Linked DNA regions of Pleurocapsa sp. PCC 7327. The protein of the gene in region 1 interacts with the protein of each later gene in a pairwise test. Links are inferred from orthologs where the notes say so. Each region holds a gene or a part of one and is shown on either strand. Other genes may lie near its edges. The genes, in order: PLE7327_RS07145 and PLE7327_RS15830.

Region 1 (11,582 bases):
CGCCGCTTTGAGCTTGTGCGCGATCGCTCCCCCACCCCGAAACCCAAGCGGAACCGCTTGCTGCCAGTAAACTTGCTCCAGCGTAACGGATGAACTGTCGCCGTCTCATGGAAATTTATCCCTCTGTTGCTAGTTGTTAGTTAGAAGATCGCATCTTGCATCTTATCAGTAACAAATACTTAATCTAGCGATTTGAGGAAATTTCGCAACAGTTGTTTGCCCGATCTGGTCAAAATGCTTTCTGGATGGAATTGAACGCCTTGAATGTGGGGATAGTTTCGGTGGCGCAGACCCATAACCGTTCCATCTTCAACCCACGCTGTAATTTCTAGCACCTCTGGCATCGTTTCGCGATCGACGACTAAACTGTGATAGCGAGTAGCCTGAAACGGATTGTCTAATCCTTGAAAAACGCCGACGTTTTGATGGTGAATCTCCGACGTTTTGCCGTGCATTAAAACGGGAGCGGGAACGATTTTTCCTCCAAAGACTTGACCGATGCTTTGGTGTCCCAAGCAAACGCCTAATATTGGTACGGTTGCGCCGAGTTGTTCGATTACCGCTAGGGAAATTCCTGCATCCTTGGGATAGCCTGGACCTGGAGAGATGAGGATCCCATCGGGTTGAAGCTGACGGATGGTCTCGATGTCAATGCGATCGTTGCGATAAACTTGAATATCTGAAGCGACTGGCAGTTCTTCGCCCAGTTCTCCCAAATATTGTACTAAGTTGTAGGTAAAACTATCGTAGTTATCAATAACAAGAATCAATGCCGATCTGCCTTTCTGTTTTTACTTAGAACGTGCCGAGCTGCAAAATTAGGCTAAATAGCGGCGGCAGTAGGATAAAACTGGCTACTAACAAAGCCGCCAGAGCAGAAATGAGAACCGCGCCAGCCGCGCAGTCTTTAGCAATTTTAGCAAGCTCGTGATATGATTGACCGACCGTCAGATCGACGACGGATTCGAGAGCGGTGTTTAATAGTTCTAGTACCATTACCAAGGCGCTGGTTAAAGTCACGATTGCCATTTCTACTGGTGTAATCCTCAAAATAAGCCCCAGACTTATAGCTATCGTCGCGATCGCAGTATGAATGCGAAAGTTCCGCTGAGTGACAAAGGCGTAGCTAACTCCTGCCCAAGCGTATCGAAAGCTAATCAGGAGATTCGGGGCAACTTGCCAAGCGAGTTCTCGCAGCGAAGAAGTTTTTAAGTTATAGCCACCCAAGAAGGGAGATTTAATCATTTGCTTCTCCTTAATGGGAACGGGAAAATAGATCGAGTCAAGTGCTTTGGCGTTGGTCGATTGAGTCATTTGTAAATTATTTGCTTTCATAGAGACCGTTCGTTTTCAAAAGATAAGATTTTCTTTAGATTTCGTTCTATTAAAATTATTAGCTTATCAGCACTAAGACAAAATCCCGATTATTTTCAATAGCGTTTGCTGCTGGGAGAGCATGTTGGCAAGACTATCTTCATCGGGATGATCCCAACCCAACAGATGGAGAAACCCATGAGAGGCTAACCAGGCAAGTTCTACACTTAAGGAATGTCCTTGTTGCTCTGCCTGTCGTTCGGCAGTTTCGATTGAAATAATAATATCTCCAAGGTACAAAGGCTCTAATTCGGAAAATTCTGCTGGCAGTTTAGGAAAGTTTACTTCTAAACTCGCAAATGCCAATACATCTGTAGGTCGATCTTGCTGGCGATACTGAGCATTGAGCGCCTGGATTTCTGCATCTGTGGTTAGACGAAGCGATAGTTCGTAGATATCTGCCTCTGGAAGTTCGGGACGCATGACTTCTAGCCAAGTTTGAAACCAATTCGTCCAAGTGTCTGGGGAAATCGGGCAAGCTGCGGATGATTGCTCGAAAAAAACATCCTGCAAATTTACGTCAACTGCTACAGGGGATTTGAGAGAAGATGCCATATCAGTTATCAGCAATCGGTAGAGGCGGGTTAATTGTGAAAATGAGCGCCTTGTTACATAACTACAGACCAAACCCGCCCGTACAGTTATCAGTAGTAAAAATTAACTAAATTACTGACACTCTAAAGAAGAGATTAGCGAGTTAAGTAGGACATGCCGATCAGAAAAGCTAGTAAACCGACGGTAGTCAGGAAAAAGTGTTTCAATGAAATTCCTTTTTTGCGTACCATGTTACGCATAGCGAGTTTGACGTAACTGGGTTCTGGTTCGGTTTGAGCTGTTTTGAGAGTTGGTGCTTCTGACGTTTGAGTAGATGTAGAGGAATCACTCATAGGATTTTGGATTTAAGAAAGTTACTAGAGTTATTAGTTCGATCGCTGCATTTAATGTAACAGTTTATTGCTAAAAATCAAGCAATCTCTTTTTTTATAGTATTCCCAGTTCGTCTATATTTGTTTCTCTCTTAGGGTAGGTGGTTTTTGGGTTGCCCTACTTTATGCCATATCGTAAGTATCTAGGCAAAATTAAATTCACCCCTGAAATGTGTTATTAATTCTGTCTATCTACTTACCCTAATGCGCTCAGAGCATCTCGTTTGCGTTCGAGATGCTCCTACTCTAGATATAGACTACCCCACAATTAGCTTTGTTCTCCTAGCGTGGATTGACGCAAATAGGCTTCGATAAAGGGATTGAGATCCCCATCCATAACGGCAGTCACGTTGTTAGTTTCTACATTGGTTCGCAGGTCTTTGACCATTTGATAGGGATGGAAGACATAGTTACGAATTTGGTTGCCCCAAGCGGCTTCTACCATATCGCCTCGGATTTCTGCGATTTCTTTTGCCCGCTGTTCTTGAAGGATTACCAACAATTTCGCCTTGAGAAGGGCGAGGGCTTTTTCTTTATTTTGGAGTTGGGATCGCTCTTGGGTACAGCGAACGGCGATCCCCGTGGGGATGTGGGCGATGCGAACGGCAGTTTCTACTTTATTAACGTTTTGTCCGCCCTTCCCACCAGCACGAGAAGTGGTGATTTCCAGATCTTTTTCGGGGATCTCTACTTTAACCGCTTCCTCCCCTAAAATTGGCATCACTTCCACGCCGGCAAAGCTGGTTTGTCGCTTGCCGTTGGCATTGAAAGGAGAAATACGAACCAGTCGGTGAGTGCCTTTTTCGCCTTTGAGGTAGCCGTAGGCGTAGCGTCCCTCAAATTCGAGGGTAGCGGACTTGATCCCCGCTTCATCGCCTTCGGAAATGTCACTCACGCGAACTTTATAGCCTTGTTTTTCTCCCCAACGGGTATACATGCGCAGCAACATTTCTGCCCAATCCTGGGCATCAGTTCCACCAGCCCCGGCATTAATAGTTAGGATGGCTCCTTTTGCGTCATATTCACCCGATAAAAGCTGCTGTAGTTCCCAACGATCGAGTTCTTGTTGGAGGTGAATGAGATTGTTTTTGGCTTCTATTGCGAGGGTTTCGTCGGCTTCTAATTCTAGCAGTTCGGCAATGGCTTTAGTATCTTCTAGTTGAGTTTGCCATTGTTGGTATTGCTCTAAGCTGGATTTGAGATCGTTGAGTTCCTGAAGCGTTGTTTGTGCTTTCTCTTGACTATCCCAAAAATCCGGTTGAGCGGCCAATTGTTCTAAATCTTGAATCTTAGCTTTGAGTGCGGGAAGGTCAAAGATAGTCCTGGGTTTTCCCCAGGCGCGAACCAACGGTTTCTATTTCTCGTTTGAGTTCTGAAATTTCCATACTTTCCTAAAAGTTTAGGGTGTTTTTTTATTTTAATCCTTTCTAGGGGTCGTTTTGGAATACGAGGTTTCTGCTGCCGTAAATACGGCTAAAGCTTTGGGGATCGCGCGAAACTTAGCCGGAGTCGAAACGGTCAATTCCCCATCTGTGTTGATCTCTTCGGGTTTGCGCGTATAGATCTCAATTTCTTCTGCTTCAAGCGATCGCACCCACGGCAGATTCTCGTAATCGCCGCTAGGTAAAGTCCATATTAGTGGAAAAATTTGCCACCAACGCTCTATTTCTAAACTATACAAATCCAAGCGGCGATCGTCGATCGCGGCATCTTTGGCGATCGCCATGCCACCTCCATAATAGCGCCCGTTGCCGACTGCAATCTGAATGGTTTTAATTCTAATCGACTCGCCATTGACGCGAATTTCTGCTCGAAAGGGACGAGTTTGACTGAGGACTTGCAAGGCGGTATACCCATAAGCGAGAATTCCCAAGCGGCGTTTTGCTCCTTTCGAGAGTTTCTTGGTGATTTTTACGCTCAATCCCAAACTCGCTACGTTAAAGAAATGTTTGCCGTTGACCCAACCCAGGTCAATATACTTGAGGTTACCAGATGCGATCGCCCGACAAGCTTCTGGAATAGACGGCGGAATTGAGAGAGTACGCGCTAAATCGTTAGCCGTTCCTAGCGGGAGAATGCCTAATGGGAGTTTGGTTTCTACCAAGCTATCGACAACCGCATTTAAGGTGCCGTCCCCTCCACCAACGATGACTAAATCGATCGCATTTTTATGTTTGTGGACTAGCTCAGGAAGTTGCTGAGGATTTTTAATCGGCACGGTAATTAGTTCAAAATCTAGGTCATGTAGAATTTCGACTGCTTTAGCCAGGCTTTTTTGACCCTTGCGAGCATAACGGTTAACTAGCAAGAGCGCTCGTTTAGTCATGAGATTTTGTTAGCGAGTGAGTGAGATAACATTTCTGTTTCTATTTTCTCTCTCTAGAAGCTTTACTGACACTCCCAATCGTTATGAAGCCTTGCCAGTCGTTATTATCTGTTTTGACTGAAGCGCGATCGCTCTATCCTAACTCCTCAGAAAACAAGTCACTGGTGACTTGCTGCAATACTTTTAGTCCTCGCAGAGAACCTTGAATGAGTCGAATAGCCGCGACGGGGTTTTGCAACATCTTCATGGCTAAAGGAAAAGGCTGTAACGAGCCATCAGACCCTATTGCTGGCATAATATTGGGTAAATCTTGCTGGCAGTCGTCGCTGATGACTCGGATTATGGCTAGAGCGATCCCCGCGCGAGCAAGAATCTCTAAGGCTGCATAGCCTTCCATGTCTACTACGTCAGCTTGGCAGATTCGACCTAGATAAGATTTTTCTTGGGCAGACCAAATAACGCGATCGCTTGTCAACCCCTTGACTAAGGTTGCTTTTCCTTGCAGGCGATCGCCAAGCAATTTAGTCAGATAAAAATCGCACTCTCGCCATAAAAGCTTCTCGCTCCTATAACCACAGGCTTGATAAATGACGAGATCTCCTACGCTATATTGGGGCGACAAGCTGCCACACAATCCCATTAGCAAGATGCGAGCCGGCGGCTTATTAAGAAAGTCTTTAGTTTGTTGCCATTTTTCTAAATAGGGCGTTAAAGCATTCACACCTATGGGAATAGGCAATCCTAAAGGTTTCTGCGAATCGATCGATTGCAAACCTCGACAAATTGCTCTATATTCCGTTCCTTGAGGAACGAGAATCCTATCAACGTTGCTGGCGAAGGCGGCTGGTTTTCGAGCGGTTTCCCACATCATTGATTTTTGAGAAAATTTCTTATTTAGAAGGCTGTTTAATGTTATATAAGGAATAGTGAGTTATTAGAAAGATTTCTATGTGGATTCGGAATTGAGACAGGCATTCACTGCCCGCTTTTTTCAGATTTTCTAGCCCTGAGTATCGCTTAAGTATATCCCTGATGGAACAACCAACTATCCTCGATCTCAAAAACGTCACCAAACAGTTTTCAGCTCATTCCACCCCTGCGGTAGATAACGTCAGTTTAACTCTAGAGCAAGGAGATGTATTAGGATTGCTCGGTCCTTCTGGCTGCGGAAAAACGACGCTATTGCGGATTATCGCTGGCTTCGAGCAACCTTCAAGCGGCGCGATCGCTCTTGCCGGACGCACGGTTGCGGGCAAAGGATGTTGGGTGCCGCCAGAGTCGAGAAATACTGGCATGGTGTTTCAAGACTATGCTTTGTTCCCTCATCTAACCATTGCAGAAAACATTGCTTTTGGGTTGCAAAGGAAGTGCGCTCGTCTCTCCAAAGCCCAGATCGAACAACGCATTGCTGAGGTTCTTTTACTGGTAGGACTGACTGGATTAGAAAAACGCTATCCCCACGAACTATCGGGCGGCCAACAACAGCGCGTTGCCTTAGCCAGGGCTTTAGCGCCCCAACCCGCTTTGATCCTATTAGACGAGCCTCTGAGCAATTTGGACGTGCAAGTGCGACAGTACCTCCGCCACGAGATCCGCCACATCCTCAAAGCAGCAGGAACTTCAGCTATTTTCGTCACGCACGACCAAGAAGAAGCCCTTTCCATTTCCGATAAAATTGGGGTAATGCGCCAAGGCAAACTAGAACAGTTAGGTACGCCAGAAGAAATTTATACTCGCCCGGCTTCGCTGTTTGTGGCAGAATTTGTCAAGCAGGCAAATGTTCTTCCAGCCAAGCGCCAGGGAAATACTTGGCAAACAGAAATTGGAGCCTGGGAAATACCGAGTGCAAGCGAATTGAGGGGATTAGATACGGGCGAGTTGACGATCGCTCAAGAGGATATTATCCTCAAGCCAGATGAGACCTCGACGATAAAAATCTGCGATCGCCAATTTTTAGGTCGAGAGTACCGCTACTGTCTAGAAACTGCTTCTGGCAAAAGATTGCACGCTCGTACCGCGATCGACACCCAACTACCGATCGGGATGCGAGTCCAGCTTTCAGTCAGTCCCGAAGCCGCACGGGTTTTTCCCTCGACTGCCCAGATGAAGCCAATTTCTGAGGTGCTTTCTTTTCATTAAAACGCGATCGATCGCTGCATCGAGGAAGTATTTTCGCCTAAAATAAAAATAACTACTTAGTTATTTAATCGATTTTTGAAAGCGACGATCGCTCTCTATGGCAAAGACTTCTTCTAAGACATCTCCCGAACTGCTAGCCCCAGTGGCAGAATATTTCAAAGTCCTCTCAGAAGTGAGTCGTCTGGCAATTTTAGATGTGCTGAGGCAATCGGGAACTATGAATGTCACAGAAATTGCTGAAGCGACTGGTTTGGGACAGGCAAATTTATCGAAGCACTTAAAAGTATTGACGCAAGCTGGATTTTTGTCGCGCCGACAAAATGGAGTTAGCGTTTATTATGAAATTGCCGATCCAGCAATCTTTGAGTTATGCGAGTTAGTTTGCGATCGCGTTAAGGAACGATTGCTAAAACAAGCTCAACAGTTTGAGAAATTTGAGGCTTTTCTATAAACCACTAACTATTGACCATAAATTTTTCCATCAGACAATTAGCAATACGAGCAGCAGCGCCGGGACTTCCCATCCGTCGCCGTCCATTTTGGTTAATTTGCTGCCAGCGATCGGCATCGTCGAGTAAGGATTGAATCTCACTGACAACGTGTTCGGGTTGTTCTACCAGGATAGCAGAACACCCTAAAAGACGAGTTTGAGCTTCAGCAAATGCATAGGTAAATTGCGGTCCCTCGCCAGGAATGATAATAGCAGGTTTACCCAAGCCGACAAACTGTTCCGTTGCCGTTCCCGCCATCGCGATCGCTAAGTCAGCCGCCGACAAACACTCTGCATAGGCATTTTGAGATAGGATTAAGGTTGTACTACCTAGCGTAAACGCTGAAGCATTAGCATCGGAAATCGGGCGAAAATTCCAACCGCGCTCGATGAGAGGCTTTTGAAAAGGTTCGAGGGACAAAGCGGGCGCGATCGCGCCTAAAAATAAAATAGGACGGCGATCGAAGACAGCGATGACACCCGCTATGGCGGTCAAAATCGTTTGCCAATTTCTTTGTGCTTCTGGCATTCTCGATCCGGGGAGCAGGAGAATGACGAGCGAATCCTTCTGACTTTTGGCTGGCGAGCCGCTATTTTGCCAGCTCCAAGTAGATCGACTGACCCATCCCTCGTGGGACGAGTTGATGCCGCACAAATGTATAGGAGCGCGATCGCAGGCTTCAACTTCAAGTCCATCTATCATGGGATTGCCCAGATCGAAAGCAGGGATCGACCATTGTTGTAAAATTTGAGTGGTTAGTGTATCTCTGGGAAATACTGCCTTGCAGCGGCGACGGCTCATTAACCAGCGCTCCCAGGGAAGATATACCGCTCCCAACCAACGTTCTAATCCAGAGGTTGGAGGCAACCAACCGTCTTCATCGCGAAGATAATACTCGGATTTCGCCGTTCCGACAAAAGCATATTCGGCACCGCTCGACCATGCAAATAGTAGAGGCACAATATCGCCCACCGCTAAAATTTTTCCGCCGATTTTTGCCCATCTGCGGACGGTCTTGAATTGCGCTAGCGTCAACTGCAATAATCCGCCTCGAACGTCTCGCCATAGCTGTCGCCCATCCATGTAGATAAATCCTCCAGAAGGCATCTGCTTTACCTGCCCGATCGTGGGAATATTAAGCTGGGAATAGGCGTATCCAGTTCCCACTAGAGGAAATGCCGTTATTTTGGGCGCTCTGGGATGGCGCTGCAATTGTTCTATAATGCGGATGGCGATCGCGTCTTCTCCGTGACCGTTACTTAAGACAAGGAGTTGCATGAATTTAGACTAACAGCTCATTAGGTAGACGGTTTTTTTAAGATAACCGATTCTTCACAGATAGTTCCCATTCCAGTTTTCCGAAGATAAGGAAAATAAGAGTGTGTTTTCCTAAATTAAAATAGTTTTTTTATTGATTTTGCCGCCAGTCGCAATCGCCTCAAACTTATTGAGATCGCTGCTTGGAGAACTTTGTCCTGAAAAATTTATCAGTTTATTTTTAAGAGCCTAAACTTAGGTTGTTTTCATTATCCCATTCAATGAGAATGCAAATGGTTAGGGAACAACAGTGGACAGATTAGCATTACTAGATATAGCTTCCTAACATAGTCTTTGACTGTCAAGCTGGCTGGTAATGCTAATTGTTTCCTTGGTAGGACAACGCCAAATGAGATAAGCTCGACAGAAGAAAATTCTTTCTCATTGGCAAAACCTATGCATGCACTTTCAATTCCGACTTGGGTTATTCACGTTTCTAGCGTTATTGAGTGGGTTGCCGCTATTTGGCTCGTCTGGATTTATGGAGAAGTAACTGGCAATCGATACTGGTGGGGATTATCCTGGGCAATGTTACCTGCTTTGCTCAGTGCCATGTGTGCTTGTACTTGGCATTTCTTCGATAATGCCAGTTCGTTAGAATGGCTAGTAACGCTACAAGCTTCAATGACCGTGGTAGGCAATTGCACTCTGTGCGCCGCGGCTTGGTGGATTTGGCGTTCTGCTAGTGGGGGGCGATCGCAGCAAGAATAGTTAACAATAGTAGTCGAAAAAAAATTCCTGTGATGCTCTCAAAAGATACGTTATTTGCCCTTTCCCTCTTTCCTTATCTAGGATTTTTGTGGTTTCTGACTCGTTCTAAACAAACCCCGCGTTTGGCTTTAATTGGATTTTATGCTCTGTTGGTTTTTGTCGGCGTTACCATTCCAGCAGGAATTTATGCCAAAATTCACTATGGCAAGGTTTTAGCCAATGTGGATTGGTTGCACGGCAGTGCGGAATCTTTGTTAACTATTTCTAATATTTTGGTCGTGCTGGGGTTTCGGCAAGCAATTGTCGATCGCAAACGCGCGTCATAATTAGTTCAAAGTTCAAAGTTCAAAGTTCAAACTAATTCTCAACTCGCTCCCATTTTCATACTTAAATCTAACCAAGTAGAACGAGTAATGGGAGCGCTGCTGGAGATATAATCTACCCTGGTTTCTGCCACCCCGCGAATATTATTTAAAGTAATATTTCCAGATGCCTCGATCTTTACCTTGTCATTTCGTGCGCGGATCGACTGTACCGCTTGCTTCATCTCCTCGATCGTCATGTTATCCAACATGATAATATCCACGCCGCCTGCGAGAGCAGCTTCAACTTCAGCGATGCTGGTTGTCTCTACTTCGATTGTTAAAGGATAAGGCATCGTTTTGCGAACTGCCGCGATCGCTTCTCTAATACCTCCAGCCGCTGCGATATGATTGTCCTTAATCATAACCGCATCGTCTAATCCCATGCGGTGATTGGCAGCGCCGCCGACTTGGGTGGCATACTTTTCCAAAATTCTCAATCCTGGCGTTGTTTTGCGCGTATCGACTAACTGAGTCGGTAAATCCGCGATCGCGTCTGCATACTGTCGGGTTAGCGTGGCAATGCCACTGAGACGCATGGCTAAATTGAGCGCTACTCTTTCCCCCATCAGTAAAGCATCCGTCGCGCCTTCGATGCGAGCAATTACCTCTGCGGGTTTAACTGCTTGGCCTTCTGCCACTAGGGGAACGAAATTTACCTGGCGATCGAGTAACTGAAATACTCTGGCGGCGACTGGCAATCCTGCAATTATGCCGGCTTCTTTAGCAATCCATTCTGCCTTTCCTGCTGTAGCCGTTTGCGGGAAGATTCCTTGCGTCGCGCGATCGCCCCTACCAATATCTTCCAACAACCAGCTTTGCAACAGTCCCTCTAATACAATCGGCGGCGGCAGTACGGCAATTGAATGTTTCATCTCAGTAAATTATCGTTTCTGAAAGTTGCGCTTCAAGTTAAAATAAAGCTTTTTCAGGCGAAGATCGAGCGATAAACCTCGGCGCGTTTGGATGACGATGGTTCCGGCAATTCTGTCGTGAAAAGCTTGGTTGAGTTCTTCATCGGCAAAAGCCACGCCACAGTCAGCCAGCAGAGGAGAGACTAGCAATAGCATCGACAATCCATTGACAAAATTAATTTCTAAGCCATACACCGCCAGCATCGCAGCCAAGCCAACAATTCCTTCCCGTTTTGCCAAGGCTAGCAGTCCGGGAATTTTGTTAAAACGCGGATCGATGACTTTCATATCCAGCGCATAGCGACCGAGACTTTGACCTTTATTTTTTTCGACGACTAAAACCCGCACGACAAACCAGCCGACTAGGAACACGAACCACTGTATGATATCGGGAAAGAAGGAACTCAACAGCCAAACCGCAACAAAATCGATTAAAAAAGCAGCGACTCGCCGCTCGATCGGAACTTTGGGATATCGTCTCTCAGGCATTTGCTCGGTCTTAATCAGCATGGTGCAAGAAGTAGGGACTTCGCTCCCTTGTTATAGCAAGAAATGATAACTTTTATACTTCTCTACTTTACCTTGGTTGACTGACAAAACTCTTGAAATCGTTGACTTATCTTAGGTTGGTGTTGAGCGATAGTAAAACCCAACTTCGCAGGCGCGATCGCCAAGAGAACGGCACATCCAAATGACCAAATGACTCAACCGGACGATCGGCAAACCGATCTATCTGAGTAGACATCTCTAAAACAGGCTAAGCTGTACGGGAGAGGATTCTAAGCAATCCCATGGCAAGGGAGGAATGTTTACGCCTTGCCGTTCGAGCAGTTGCTGAAAATAACGCGCAGTGAAAGGCGATCGCTCCTCTAGCGGACAATGTACGAAGAAATAGATTTCTGTGCCTTGACGCAACCAGCGATCGACTTGCGTTACCCATTCTTGAAGAAAGGATTGGTTATACTCTTGTTGCGGGTGGCTGATGAAGCGAACTAAACTAAAATTTGCCGTCAGGCAAGGTT
Region 2 (11,589 bases), 1.9 Mb from region 1 along the record:
CTTCTAGAGATTGCAACTAAAGTTTACATTATGGGGATCGCAAAATAATCAAGAATAGATAATTATTCCTGCGATCGTGGCTGGAGCGATCGACCTAGCCAAAGTAAAAATCGAGAAATACAGTTAATAGAAAGGTCAATAGACCTGCCAAAATTAGTAAATAAAGCACAAATTTAGCTCGAAATGTTGATAGCATCAAAGGAATTGCTTTAAGATCGATAATCGAACTAAATAGCAAAAATGCCAGCAGCGCTCCTCTTAAAAAAGTAGCATTTAAAAAGCTAATAAAGAATACATCGGCTGTCGAACCAACTGAAAGGACGGTTCCAAGCAGCAGCATGACCAAAATTTGTGTAGCAGGAGTTTTTGCCCAATTCAGAAGCGCCTCTTGAGGAAAAAAAACTTGACAAATCGAGGCAATCGCACAGCCTAAAACCAGAAAACCGCCCAACTCTAGTAATTCTCGTACGGCATTTTCTACAAAAAGATTGGCAGCTAATTTTCGAGATTTTTTAGTTATTGTCGCTGCGCGATCGCCCTCATCTAAATTTTCTAGTTCCTGTAAAGGCTGGCTTGGTACGGGCAATGCCAAGAAAGTACCCGATCGTAGCAAGGGAAAGCGACTTTCGATCCCGTTTGCTTCTCCATCAGAAGGAAGCTTGTCGTTATAGGTACTAAAGATACAGGCAATAACGACTGCCATAATCCAGGCAAACAAAACCCGAAAGAAAATTATTCCCAGTTGTTCGGGAAAGGCTTTCCAAGTAATCCAGAGAACGATTGGATTAATTGTAGGTGCGGCAACCAGAAAACTCATCGCTACCGATTTAGGAATTCCCTGCAACAGCAACCGTCGCGTTACGGGGATATTGCCGTACTGACCTACAGGGACTATCAATCCTAACCAACTACCGACGATCGCGCCTAAAATAGGACGACGAGGAAACTTAGTAGCTAATCGATGCTCGTCAGCAAATACTAGCAACCAACTGGACACAAAAATTCCCAACAATAGGAAGGGAAACGCTTCTAAGAATAGGCTCAAAAACAAGGTAAAAGCGTAACTGAGCTGGATCATGTTACTAAAGCGGACAAATCGCTACATCGAGCATCGGGTTTAAAAAACAAGCTTACTGTATCGTGTTATCGACTGTGCAGGGAGAGCGATCGTTTCTTAAATACTAAGTTAATGGAGCCACAAATGCATTAAGCCTTTGATTGAAAAAGCGATCGCACTAAAAAACTAGAAGCAACCCTCAAAAACCTATAAGCGTGAGGAAATTGATGAGCCAACTACCAACTGATACTTGGGTGACAGCCACTTGGAATGAATATATCTTAGTTGCTGTCTCAATTTCAACGATCGAGATGAGGAGCGAGTAGAGCTAGCATAGATCTACAACCCATCACCAAGTAAAAGTATGGCTCGCATCAATCCTTACAGCCTGCGAATGCAAATCGGTCGCATGTTTGAGCAGGGACAATCGTTTTTCTGTACGATTAAAGTCCGCGATTGGCTCAAAGAACGCAATCAAGATCCCAACGCCTATGACATTATTTTCCATCCGCAACCCGCGCCACCAGGAGTGAATATGAGGACGATGGTTGAAATCGAACTGCGCCGCAAAGACGGACAACCTGTCGATCCCTGGTTGCAAGAAGAAATTAATCGCTACGCCTAAAATGTCATTTCCCTAATTTACGATTGTTGTAGCATCCGAGCAAATCTGGATCGAGCAGCGTTATCGAATCGATTTTAGTTAACTGCTTCCATCCAAGCAAGACACTGCTGCATTTGCTGGCGCATCGTTTCGGTATCGGCATGATAGCGGCGACCGTGACCAGGTAAAACCCACTCAAAAGTGTAGTTGGCTAACTCATGCATGGACTTGACCTGTTCCGACCAAGAGTACCAGCAATAGCGACGAAACGCATAGAGATGGTTCAAATAGGAAGACCAGGCAAGATGATCGCCAGTAAACAAAAATTTGTGACGATAGAGTAGAACCGTATGACCTTTGGAATGTCCGGGAACGGGAATAATTAATACGTCTGGAGCAAATTCTATTGGTTCGGTTCCCGTCAGCTGAATTTCTACATCTGCGGCACTCGATGTAATGTCATCTACATGGAGAATGCGATCGCAGTTAAAATGCTCTCTAAATTTTCGATGATTGGCTACGTCATCTCGATGGGTTAGATACATGTAGCGCACTCCTCCCATCTCCTCTAATCGTTTAACCAAGGAAGGCGCATAGCGAGGCGAATCGACCAAAATATTGCCATCCGAACGCTGAATTAAGTAACTAGCCGCACCGTAGGAATCCTCAGAATGATAGCCGCAGTGATAAACATTCTCTTCGATAAGAATGGGAATGCTTCGCTGAGCAGCTTTGATATCTTTGGGTTTTTCTACCGTGCCAATAGAAGCTGTCGGACAGGACAACAGCGCTTGCATGGCACGCAATCGTTCTATTTCGTTGGCGGGTTGATGATAGACAGCTGACTGTTCTCCCGAACGATTAAATATTTCTGGTGCCATCCAGCGACAAGTATCGCAGTCGATGCAGGTGGAATCGACATAAAAGTTGCCATCGACGTTTTCAGAACGTCGCTGTTTGAGCTGAGCCATTATTTTCTCCAACCCTTATAACTAAAAGTCTTGCGTCTATTCTAGTTCATAAATGTAGTCGTTATGAATACGTTTTATGTCATAAAGCGACAAAATTAAAGCGATCGCACCTCACAATCGAGAGCGATCGCCCCAGCCTAAACTCAACCTATGTCAACTTCAGTTATGGATTTCAATTCTTGCCATTTCGTTGTAGAGAAACAACGCGCTCTTCCATAGGAATATAAGATAGAGCGTGATCGCCAGTATAAATCTGCGTAGGACGGTAGATACGGTTAACTTCCAGTTGCTCTTTCCAATGGGCTAGCCAACCAGCAACTCGCGAGATACCAAAGATTGGCGTAAACAGGTCGTTAGGAATTCCCAACTTGCGATAAACCAAACCGGAGTAGTAATCTACATTGGGATAAATTCCCCGTTCTCCAAACCCTTTCTCTTCTACAAGAACCTTTTCTAATTTGACAGCAACGTCGTAATACTCGTCGCGACCCTTCTTTTCAAAAAGCTCTTCTGCCCAATTTTGCAACATAATTGCGCGGGGATCTTTAACTTTCCAAACGCGATGTCCAAAACCCATAAATTTATGTTTGGGATTTTGCTTTAGGCACTTTTCTACATAAGGGTGGACATTATCTACCGAGCCAATTTCTTCAAGCATTTCGAGAACTTCTTCATTGGCTCCCCCATGCAACGGTCCAGCTAGCGTTCCCACAGCAGAAGCAATCACTGCATAGGGGTCGGTTAAAGTCGAAGCCGTCACCCTTGCCGAGAAGGTAGAAGCATTCATGGTATGCTCGGCGTGAAGGATTAGACAACGGTCGAAAATCTCGGCTTCTTGAGGATCGGGAATCCGCTCGGTGAGCATGTATAAAAAGTTAGCAGAATAGTCCAGATCGTCGTTGGGTTGAACGGGGTCATTCCCCCTGCGCATCATATGAAACGCTGCCACCATGGTTGGAATTTTAGCCAGCAGGCGCACGACTGCTGCTCGGATATAAGCTTGATCGTCTAAGGCTCGACGGGAGTAAAATAGCCCTAGCGCTGCCGCCGAGGTTTGCAGCGCGTCCATCGGGTGTCCCGTTTCTGGGAAGCATTTCATCATGTCGCGAATGCGATACTTGATGCGTCGATGGTAGCGGATTTCTGTTTCAAACGCGGCGAGTTCCTCTTTAGTCGGTAGTTTACCCCAAATCAAGAGATAGGCTACTTCGAGAAAAGTACTTTTGACGGCGAGTTCCTCGATTGGAATACCGCGATATTCGAGAATTCCTTTCTTCCCGTCTATATAACTGACGCTAGATTGAGCGGCTGGAATTCCTTCCAAGCCCGGTTTATATTCGCAAGCTGTTGTCATGGTTCTAATCGTGACGTTTCTACTACCTGAAGCTAACTTACCTCAAGGTGCTCTAGTGTCTTCGGTTTTACCGAAATGCTTTAATGATTGTTTATTATCTAGAGCATTATTTAGAGCCTAGAGCAGCCATTTTGGCGAGGTTAGTAAAAATAATTCGCTGTTGCCTAGAGGGTTTTCTCCATCGGGCAGGAGCAAGCCGATAACACCTGCTTTTTTCACCACTAACTTTTCTTTCGGACTTCCCCACACTAAAACTTCTGCCCAATTTCCTAAGTCCGGTTGATGACCTACTAGGGCAAGACAGTTATTTCCTTTATTGTATCGAGATTCCAACCACCAGTTTGCCCAAACCCGTACATCGCCATCGGGAGCTAGGGCAGCAAATTCTTCTAGGCGATCGCATAAACCCGCTTTTTGCAAAATCTCAGCCGTTTGATACGCCCGCACTAGCGGACTGGTCAAAATTAAATCGAATCGCACCCCAATATCATACAAGCGTTGGGCGACTTGCTGCGTCCTTAAACGACCTTTATCCGTCAGGGGTCGTTCTTCATCGTTAGGATACTTAAGGGGATCGCGATCGCCAGCAATTCCGTGGCGGATGAGGTAGAGTTCCATAAGAAAGAGGAGTGTGGGGGGAGTTAGGGGATGGGGAGAAAAGAAACAAGACCAATCACTTTCCGCTAACTACTATCTACTAACTAATCCCCAATCCAAAATCGAAAATCCTTTCATCGAATGACCAGTGACCAATGACCAGAAATAATGGGATACAAGCCCCATCTTTCCAGACGGCTTTATTATTTATGTTATCCTAGTTGCCGTAGAAGAATCTCCGCCCTATAAGGGCGGAGATTGTCAATTGACGGTCGGTTAGTTCCATAATCTGCTTCATTGACAATTTAGGTTCGCTCCCCCTAAAACTGGTAACTGTACGGGGCGACATGCTTTGCTCCTACCAGTCGCTAGTCACCGTCAATGGTATTACCTTATTCAATAATTCAAGACTATCGGGGAAAGCGTCCTTTCAGAACGCTGCTCTTACTCTATCGCCAAGACCTCCGCTATATTGGGCTGTCAATGATGTTTTATGTCATCAAGCACAGCCCTGAATGGCTTAGACCCCTTATTCTGGCTAATATTATCGATATTATCTCGACTCCGAGCCAGCATGCTTTCTGGGAACTCTGGTTGAATGGAGCTATCTTTGCGGTTTCTGTGGTACAGAATATTCCTACTCACTATCTGTACGTCCGATTTATGAGTTTAGCTACTCGGAGAATGGAGTCTAGACTGCGCGCTGCACTGATTCAACGACTGCAAGAACTCTCCCTAGAATTTTATTACCAAAACAGCACGGGACTCATGCAATCCAAACTTCTCAGGGATGTAGAATCGATTCAACTGCTGACAAGTCAGTTATTTGAATTTTTGCCCTCTGCGCTGCTAACCATTCTCATCGCACTGATTGTAACAGGCATTCGCGTTCCTAGTTTCTTACTGTTTTTCCTGGCAACCGTACCGCTAACCGTCATTTTAATGCGAGTACTGATAAAACCGCTCAGCGATCGCAATCAGAAGTTACGGCAGCAGTATGAAACCATGTCGGCGTATCTGGTTGAAATGGTCAAGCTAATTCCCATAACTCGCGCTCATGGAGCAGAAAGCACCGAAATCGATCGCACTCACAACAAGCTTATTTTATTTCAGGAGGCGGCAATGCGCGTCGATCGCATTAATGCGATCGCGGGTGCAGCCTCCTGGGTGACGTTACGGCTGTTCGGTTGTCTGTGTCTGATTGTCTCAGCTGTTCTTGCCTATAAAGGTCAATTTGGAGTCACTGCGGGTAGCGTCGTCTTACTGACTGGCTATTTTGACTCGCTGACGACTTCGATATTACAGATTCTTGCCGTCCTACCGCAAATCGGGAGAGGATTCGATGCCATTCGCTCGGTTGGAGAAATTCTCGAATGCCCGCAAATAGAACCCAATCATGGCAAAATTCTCGTTACCGAAGTACGAGGGGCTTTCACTTTCGAGTCGGTCGGTTTTACCTATCCCTATGCCGAAAAACCCGCCCTTGCCGATTTTTCCCTTGCAGTCAGTCCGGGAGAAACTATCGCGATCGTCGGGGCTTCGGGCGCGGGCAAGTCCACCCTTCTCAATCTAATTATCGGCTTTTTGCGTCCGAGTGCCGGACGAATTTTCCTCGACGGACGCGATCTCAATACCTTAGATCTGAGAACCTATCGGCGTTTCCTTTCCGTAGTCTCTCAGGAGACAATTTTATTTGAGGGAACAGTTGAGGAAAATATTCTCTACGGAACCGCTGGGGCAAGCGAGACACAATTGAGGCAAGCGATCGAGGATGCTAACGCCCTCGAATTTATCGAGGAACTGCCTCAAGGACTCAATACCCCGATTGGGGAAAATGGGGTGAGACTCTCTGGCGGACAGCGGCAGCGAATCGCGATCGCCCGCGCTCTTATCCGCAATCCTCGCGTGTTGCTGCTTGACGAGGCAACGGCTTCGCTAGATTCTGCCTCAGAATCTTTGATTCAGGAAGCGTTAGAACGTCTGATGGGCGGGCGTACCACCTTTGTCGTTGCCCATCGCCTCTCCACTATCCGCAAAGCCGATCGCATCGTCGTTTTGGAGGCAGGACGCATTGTCGAGAGCGGCAGCCTCCAGCAACTGCTAGATAATCAAGGTCTGTTTGCTCGACTTTACGCTTTGCAAATGAGTAAACTTCCTTTGGTTCGATTGTCGGGCGAGTGACTGTTTCTTTATCTAATTTGCATGCTTAACATAATCATAAATCTTACTGGAAATTTAATTTAGAGTTTTTATTTTTCTAGTTTAAATTTTTAATTACTTGTTATTTCTTCCAACTATTTTTAGTTAACAAGCTAGCAAAAATTCTTAATAAAATTTTCGATTGCTTGAAAAGATAAATTATAGGATAATAATTGAATACATTTTTTTGAAACCCAATGTTTATTTGTTGGCGGTTTTAAAAGTTTTTCTAAACCGCTTTTGCTTAAATTAGTTATATGATTCGTATTCTCGTAGTTGACGATCAAAAAACCGTCCATCAAGCATTGAAAGGCTATTTAGATACCGAACCAGATCTAGAGATAGTTGGATTTGCTACTAACGGTCATGAGGCTGTAGCACAAGTAGAAAAACTCAACCCAGATCTAGTGTTAATGGATATTGAGATGCCAGGGATCAATGGCTTGGAAGCTACTAGGATCATCTCGGAACGCTTTCTCTCAAGCAAAGTTTTAATGCTTACTAGCTACGACGACGAGCAATATCTAAATTGTGCTTTACAAATGGGAGCAAAAGGATATCTTCTCAAGACTACTCCCGCACGAGAATTAGTAATGGCAATTCGCTATGCTTATAAAGGTTATTTTCAGCTTGGCCCCGATCTGATCGGAAAATATGTTAGTAAAATTCCAAGATTACAGGCGGATTCAAATGAAAACAATCGCTTGAGAGAAGCGCTTAAACTGCAAATTCAAACGCCAGAGAAAATCAAGAAAGAAATTAAAAAAATCTTAGAGCAAGAAAATAGAGTTTCTGTCGCCCAGTATACAAATTTACAAATCAAAGTCGATAACCTTTCGCATTTAACCCGTAGGTTGGAGAAACAAATAGCTTCTTTATATAAATTTTTCTTCGTTAATGTTTTTTTGATTATCTTGATTATGCTAGGAACTCTGTATGTTTTTACTCAGACCTTGTAGCAAGAGAAATAAATTGTTTGTGCTTTCTTCATCCTCGTTGTGAATTCTAGGAGTTCCAATTGCTCGTATTATTTTATTGCTCGCTTGATTTTATAACAAATGTTCGATATAATAAAATCAACATCAAACCTCCGAAAACATCCCCTATGCCCAAAATTGTAGACCATGACTTATACCGCAAAGAATTGCTCGCCAAGAGCTTTGACTTGTTTGCCGAAAAAGGCTATGGAACGATTACCATGCGCAAGATTGCCGAAGGACTGGGAGTTTCTACTGGAACGCTCTATCACTACTTTCCTAGCAAACAGGCTTTGTTCGAGCAGTTGGTTGAAGAATTAGTCGAAGGAGACATCCTGCGGGTAACGGCAGAATTAAAAGATGCTCGAACTCTGGAGGAACGAATTGAGAAATCATTTGACTTCATCAGTCGCAATCAGGATTATTTTTTTAAGCAAACACTTATCTTTGCAGATTTTTACAAGCAGCAGCAACAGCAAGGACGAGAGTTAAGCGATGCACTCAGACAATCGTGCATGCGAGTAGCAAAGTCAATGTCAAAACTTTTGGGCATTGAAGATCCCGAATTGATTACCTTCTTACTCAGCTTAGTAGATGGTCTGATCTGGCGGCAGATATATGGTTATGGATGCGTTGATTACTCAGCTCAAGCTAAAGTCCTGACGAAGATGTTAACTGCCTATCTCAATAACAATAATAAGTTAAGGAAGTAAATCATGAGTCTGCAAGGTTTGCCGAAAAAGTCTACTCGCTGGATAATTGGTTCGGTAGCGATGGGAATCGCTTTTACAGGAGCGATCGCACTCTATAGCATTTCACACTTACAATCAGCAAAGGAAACTACATCTGAGTCGGCACGAGTTCCTCAACTCAAAAAAGTAACTGCACTAGGACACTTGGAACCGGAAGCAGAAGTCGTTCCCGTCGCCGCACCCATAGCGCTAGATGGAGACAGAGTTGCCCAACTACTCGTCAAAGAGGGCGATCGCGTTAAAGCGGGACAAGTTATTGCCATACTCGATTCGCGCGCTCGCTTGCAAGATGAGGTCGCGCAAGCTAGAGAGCGGGTCAAAATGGCGCAAGCCAAACTCGCCCAAGTCAAAGCAGGGGCGAAAACTGGGGAAATTCAGGCGCAGCAAGCCGCGATCGCGCGTCTAGAAGCCGAACAAAGCACGGAAATTGAAGCCCAAAAAGCGACGATCGCGCGAATCGAAGCCGAACGACATACAGAAATTGAAGCTCAAAAAGCCGCGATCGAGCAGATAAAAGTCCAGCTTGCCAATGCCGAAGTAGAATACAAACGCTACCAAACCCTTTTTAAAGAGGGAGCCACTGCTGCCTCGTTACTCGATAACAAGCGCTTAGCCTTCCAAACGGCACAGCAGCAACTCAAGGAAGCGCAAGCTAACCTCAAACGCATTCAAACCTCCAGAGGGCAGGAACTGAACGAGGCGCGAGCTACTCTCAGGCGCATTCAGACCTCGCGATCGCAACAACTCAAGCAAGCTAAAGCCACTTTAGACCAAATTGCCGAAGTTCGTTCTGTAGACGTGCGATCGGCGCAAGCAGAGGTCGATAACGCCATAGCAGCACTCAAACAAACTCAGACCAATCTAAATCAAGTTTATATTCGCGCGCCGATGGCGGGAAGAATTCTCAAAATTCATGCGCGACCGGGCGCAAAAATTAGCGATTCTGGAATTGTGGAAATCGCTCAAACCGACCAAATGCTGGTGGTAGCAGAAGTTTATCAAACCGATATCGGCAAAGTGCGACTCGGACAGAAAGCTGTCATTACCAGCAATACATTTCCAGGCGAATTGCGGGGAACGGTATCGGAAATTGGCTGGCAGGTTAGCCGCCAAAACGTTTTTAGCAACCAACCTGGAGAAAACCTCGATCGCCGCGTGGTAGAAGTCAAAATTCGCCTCGATCCCGAAGATAGCAAGCGCGTGGAAAGGTTGACTAATTTACAAGTTCAAACGGCGATCGCATTATAAATTCTGGAGTTGGACTGAGATAATTGCGAATTGGATTGACTTTGTTGGAGGGGTGGGTCGATCGCGCATTTTTGTTGTATGATTAATAAAGTGTAAAATACGGCTCAGTAGCTCAGCGGTAGAGCAGCGGACTCATAAGCCGTTGGTCGTTGGTTCAAATCCGACCTGAGCCATTCCGAGACTGGTACAAAGGAGTATGAGGAGCGGCATGTATCCCTTTCTCCTGCCTCCTTTGCTCTCTTGCTTGCTAGCCCCCAATCCCTAAACGCCCTGCTAAACCCGGACTGAGAGGAATCAAGGTTGCCAACATCAAAAACAGTGCTAATAGACCCCAAGCAGCGCGAGTATCGTCAGGTTCGGTTAGTTCGTTGAGGCTAGGACGTTCTAGATCGCGTTGTAAAAATAGAATTAAAACTGCCCAGTACAGAGGAATGGGATTGGCAGGGTTAATTAAAGCAACGAGTCCTAAGAGAACTAAAGTAGCAATAGAAGTGCGTCTGGCTATCTTCCTTCCGTAGATGGCTTGAACGATTCTTCCCCCGTCTAATTGTCCGGCAGGTAGCAAATTTAAGGAGGTAATCACTAGCCCTAACCAGCCGAGTATCGTCAGCGGATGAACGTCAACGATCGCTTTTTGCAACTGCTCCCCTAAAACCACTCTGGCAAGACTTCCCACCAAAATCGAGCCTTGGAAAAATTGGCTGGGAACTTGAAACAAACTGCCCGGACGGGAGAGGATTAACCCAGCGACTAGCATCGCTAAAGAGACGATGCCGCCAAAGGCTGGACCAGCAAGCGCCACGTCAAACAAAGCAGTTCGGTTAGGAAGCAAGGACTCAAAGCGAGTAATTGCCCCGAAGGAACCAATTTGCCAAGTTGGAAGGAAAAAGGGAACGCTCAGGCGAATATTATATCGTTTGGCTGCGATGCGATGACCGATTTCGTGAGCGACTAGGATTGCCCAAAGTCCGAGACTCAGGGGAATAGCTTCCCGGTAACGACCTAAATTGCTGAATAAATCAAACCCTAGCAAAAGTCCAGCCGATTCTAAACTCGTGGCGATAGTGGCAATAAGTAGGACTAACGCTAAGTTTTTCTGAGCAAGAGTTGTCGGTTGCGGGTCGTTTGTGCTGGGAAGGACGATAACAACGGGTTTTCCTTCCGTCCCTTCTACCATAAACAACCGATATTTTTCGCCAAAATTTTCTTTAAGTTTTTCTGAAAGGCGAGCATGTACGGTTTCGGGTTCCCCTCGCAGATTTCCTTTAAAAATTGCGCCTTCTTGATAGGAAATCGTTTCTGTAGCGAAAAAAGTATCTATGCCAAAAATCCCTTTGATGAGTTTTAGGTCGTCTTCTGGGATCGGCAAGATCTCTGGAACGATAGCTTCTGGCTGCTCTCCAGTTTTTGGCGCCGTTTCGGAAGTTGGGGGAAGATTTGTCTCTCGTTCGTCTTTGAGCTTTTGGGCAGCTCTCTCGCGTAAAATAGCGTCTTGTCCTTCTGCTCTGAGGCGATTTCCTAAATAAATATAGACGACGACTGAAGCGACGAGTAGGAAGAGAATGCCCACCAAATTCAAATAGATTCCCGCCGCGAATAAGCCAAAGAAAATTAACCAGGGAGCCATGAGAATAACGGATTGCAACCAGGCTAAGATCCCCAATTTGCCATAGGCTTTTGCCCGATTGTACCCCCAAGCTAAAATTCCTAGCGCGACTAGAACAATAGCGGCAATGGCAGTAGTTTCTGATGCGTTAATCATTTTGGCTCCGAGCGTTACAGTTGAGTGCGATCTTGGAGAGCAGCGCGAAGATTGCCTTGGTGTCGTTC

The links.
Region 2: the proteins of PLE7327_RS07145 (region 1) and PLE7327_RS15830 interact in binary tests that used the Escherichia coli proteins (3 or more experiments, as listed by UniProt). The link is inferred for Pleurocapsa sp. PCC 7327 from one-to-one orthologs.

The regions. Positions count from the first base shown.
Region 1 is NC_019689.1:1,591,742-1,603,323, forward strand. What follows is about bases 2,673-5,650. They hold PLE7327_RS07145 (lipid kinase), read right to left. Parts: upstream 4,627-5,650; coding sequence 3,718-4,626; downstream 2,673-3,717. Other genes in these bases: PLE7327_RS07150 (nucleoside phosphorylase), read right to left, coding at 4,760-5,497. Outside these bases: PLE7327_RS07115 (MBL fold metallo-hydrolase), read right to left, coding at 1-109; PLE7327_RS07120 (aminodeoxychorismate/anthranilate synthase component II), read right to left, coding at 180-770; PLE7327_RS07125 (diacylglycerol kinase family protein), read right to left, coding at 796-1,245; rRNA maturation RNase YbeY, read right to left, coding at 1,408-1,929; PLE7327_RS07135 (DUF3285 domain-containing protein), read right to left, coding at 2,064-2,261; PLE7327_RS07155 (ABC transporter ATP-binding protein), read left to right, coding at 5,659-6,765; PLE7327_RS07160 (helix-turn-helix transcriptional regulator), read left to right, coding at 6,863-7,216; PLE7327_RS07165 (lipid-A-disaccharide synthase-related protein), read right to left, coding at 7,221-8,534; PLE7327_RS07170 (DUF2499 domain-containing protein), read left to right, coding at 8,970-9,284; PLE7327_RS07175 (DUF3593 domain-containing protein), read left to right, coding at 9,317-9,610; nadC (carboxylating nicotinate-nucleotide diphosphorylase), read right to left, coding at 9,649-10,521; PLE7327_RS07185 (RDD family protein), read right to left, coding at 10,531-11,049; PLE7327_RS26130 (hypothetical protein), read right to left, coding at 11,177-11,305; PLE7327_RS07190 (DUF72 domain-containing protein), read right to left, coding at 11,308-11,582. UniProt on the Escherichia coli protein: In vitro phosphorylates phosphatidylglycerol but not diacylglycerol; the in vivo substrate is unknown.
Region 2 is NC_019689.1:3,536,379-3,547,967, reverse strand. The notes cover bases 1,896-4,880. They hold PLE7327_RS15830 (citrate synthase), read right to left. Parts: upstream 3,987-4,880; coding sequence 2,805-3,986; downstream 1,896-2,804. Other genes in these bases: sixA (phosphohistidine phosphatase SixA), read right to left, coding at 4,104-4,604; PLE7327_RS15835 (MBL fold metallo-hydrolase), read right to left, coding at 1,896-2,632. In the rest of the region: PLE7327_RS15845 (permease), read right to left, coding at 95-1,078; PLE7327_RS15840 (hypothetical protein), read left to right, coding at 1,422-1,682; more of PLE7327_RS15835, read right to left, coding at 1,757-1,895; PLE7327_RS15820 (ABC transporter ATP-binding protein), read left to right, coding at 4,965-6,764; PLE7327_RS15815 (response regulator transcription factor), read left to right, coding at 7,040-7,741; PLE7327_RS15810 (TetR/AcrR family transcriptional regulator), read left to right, coding at 7,888-8,472; PLE7327_RS15805 (ABC exporter membrane fusion protein), read left to right, coding at 8,476-9,759; PLE7327_RS15795 (site-2 protease family protein), read right to left, coding at 10,007-11,521; murQ (N-acetylmuramic acid 6-phosphate etherase), read right to left, coding at 11,536-11,589.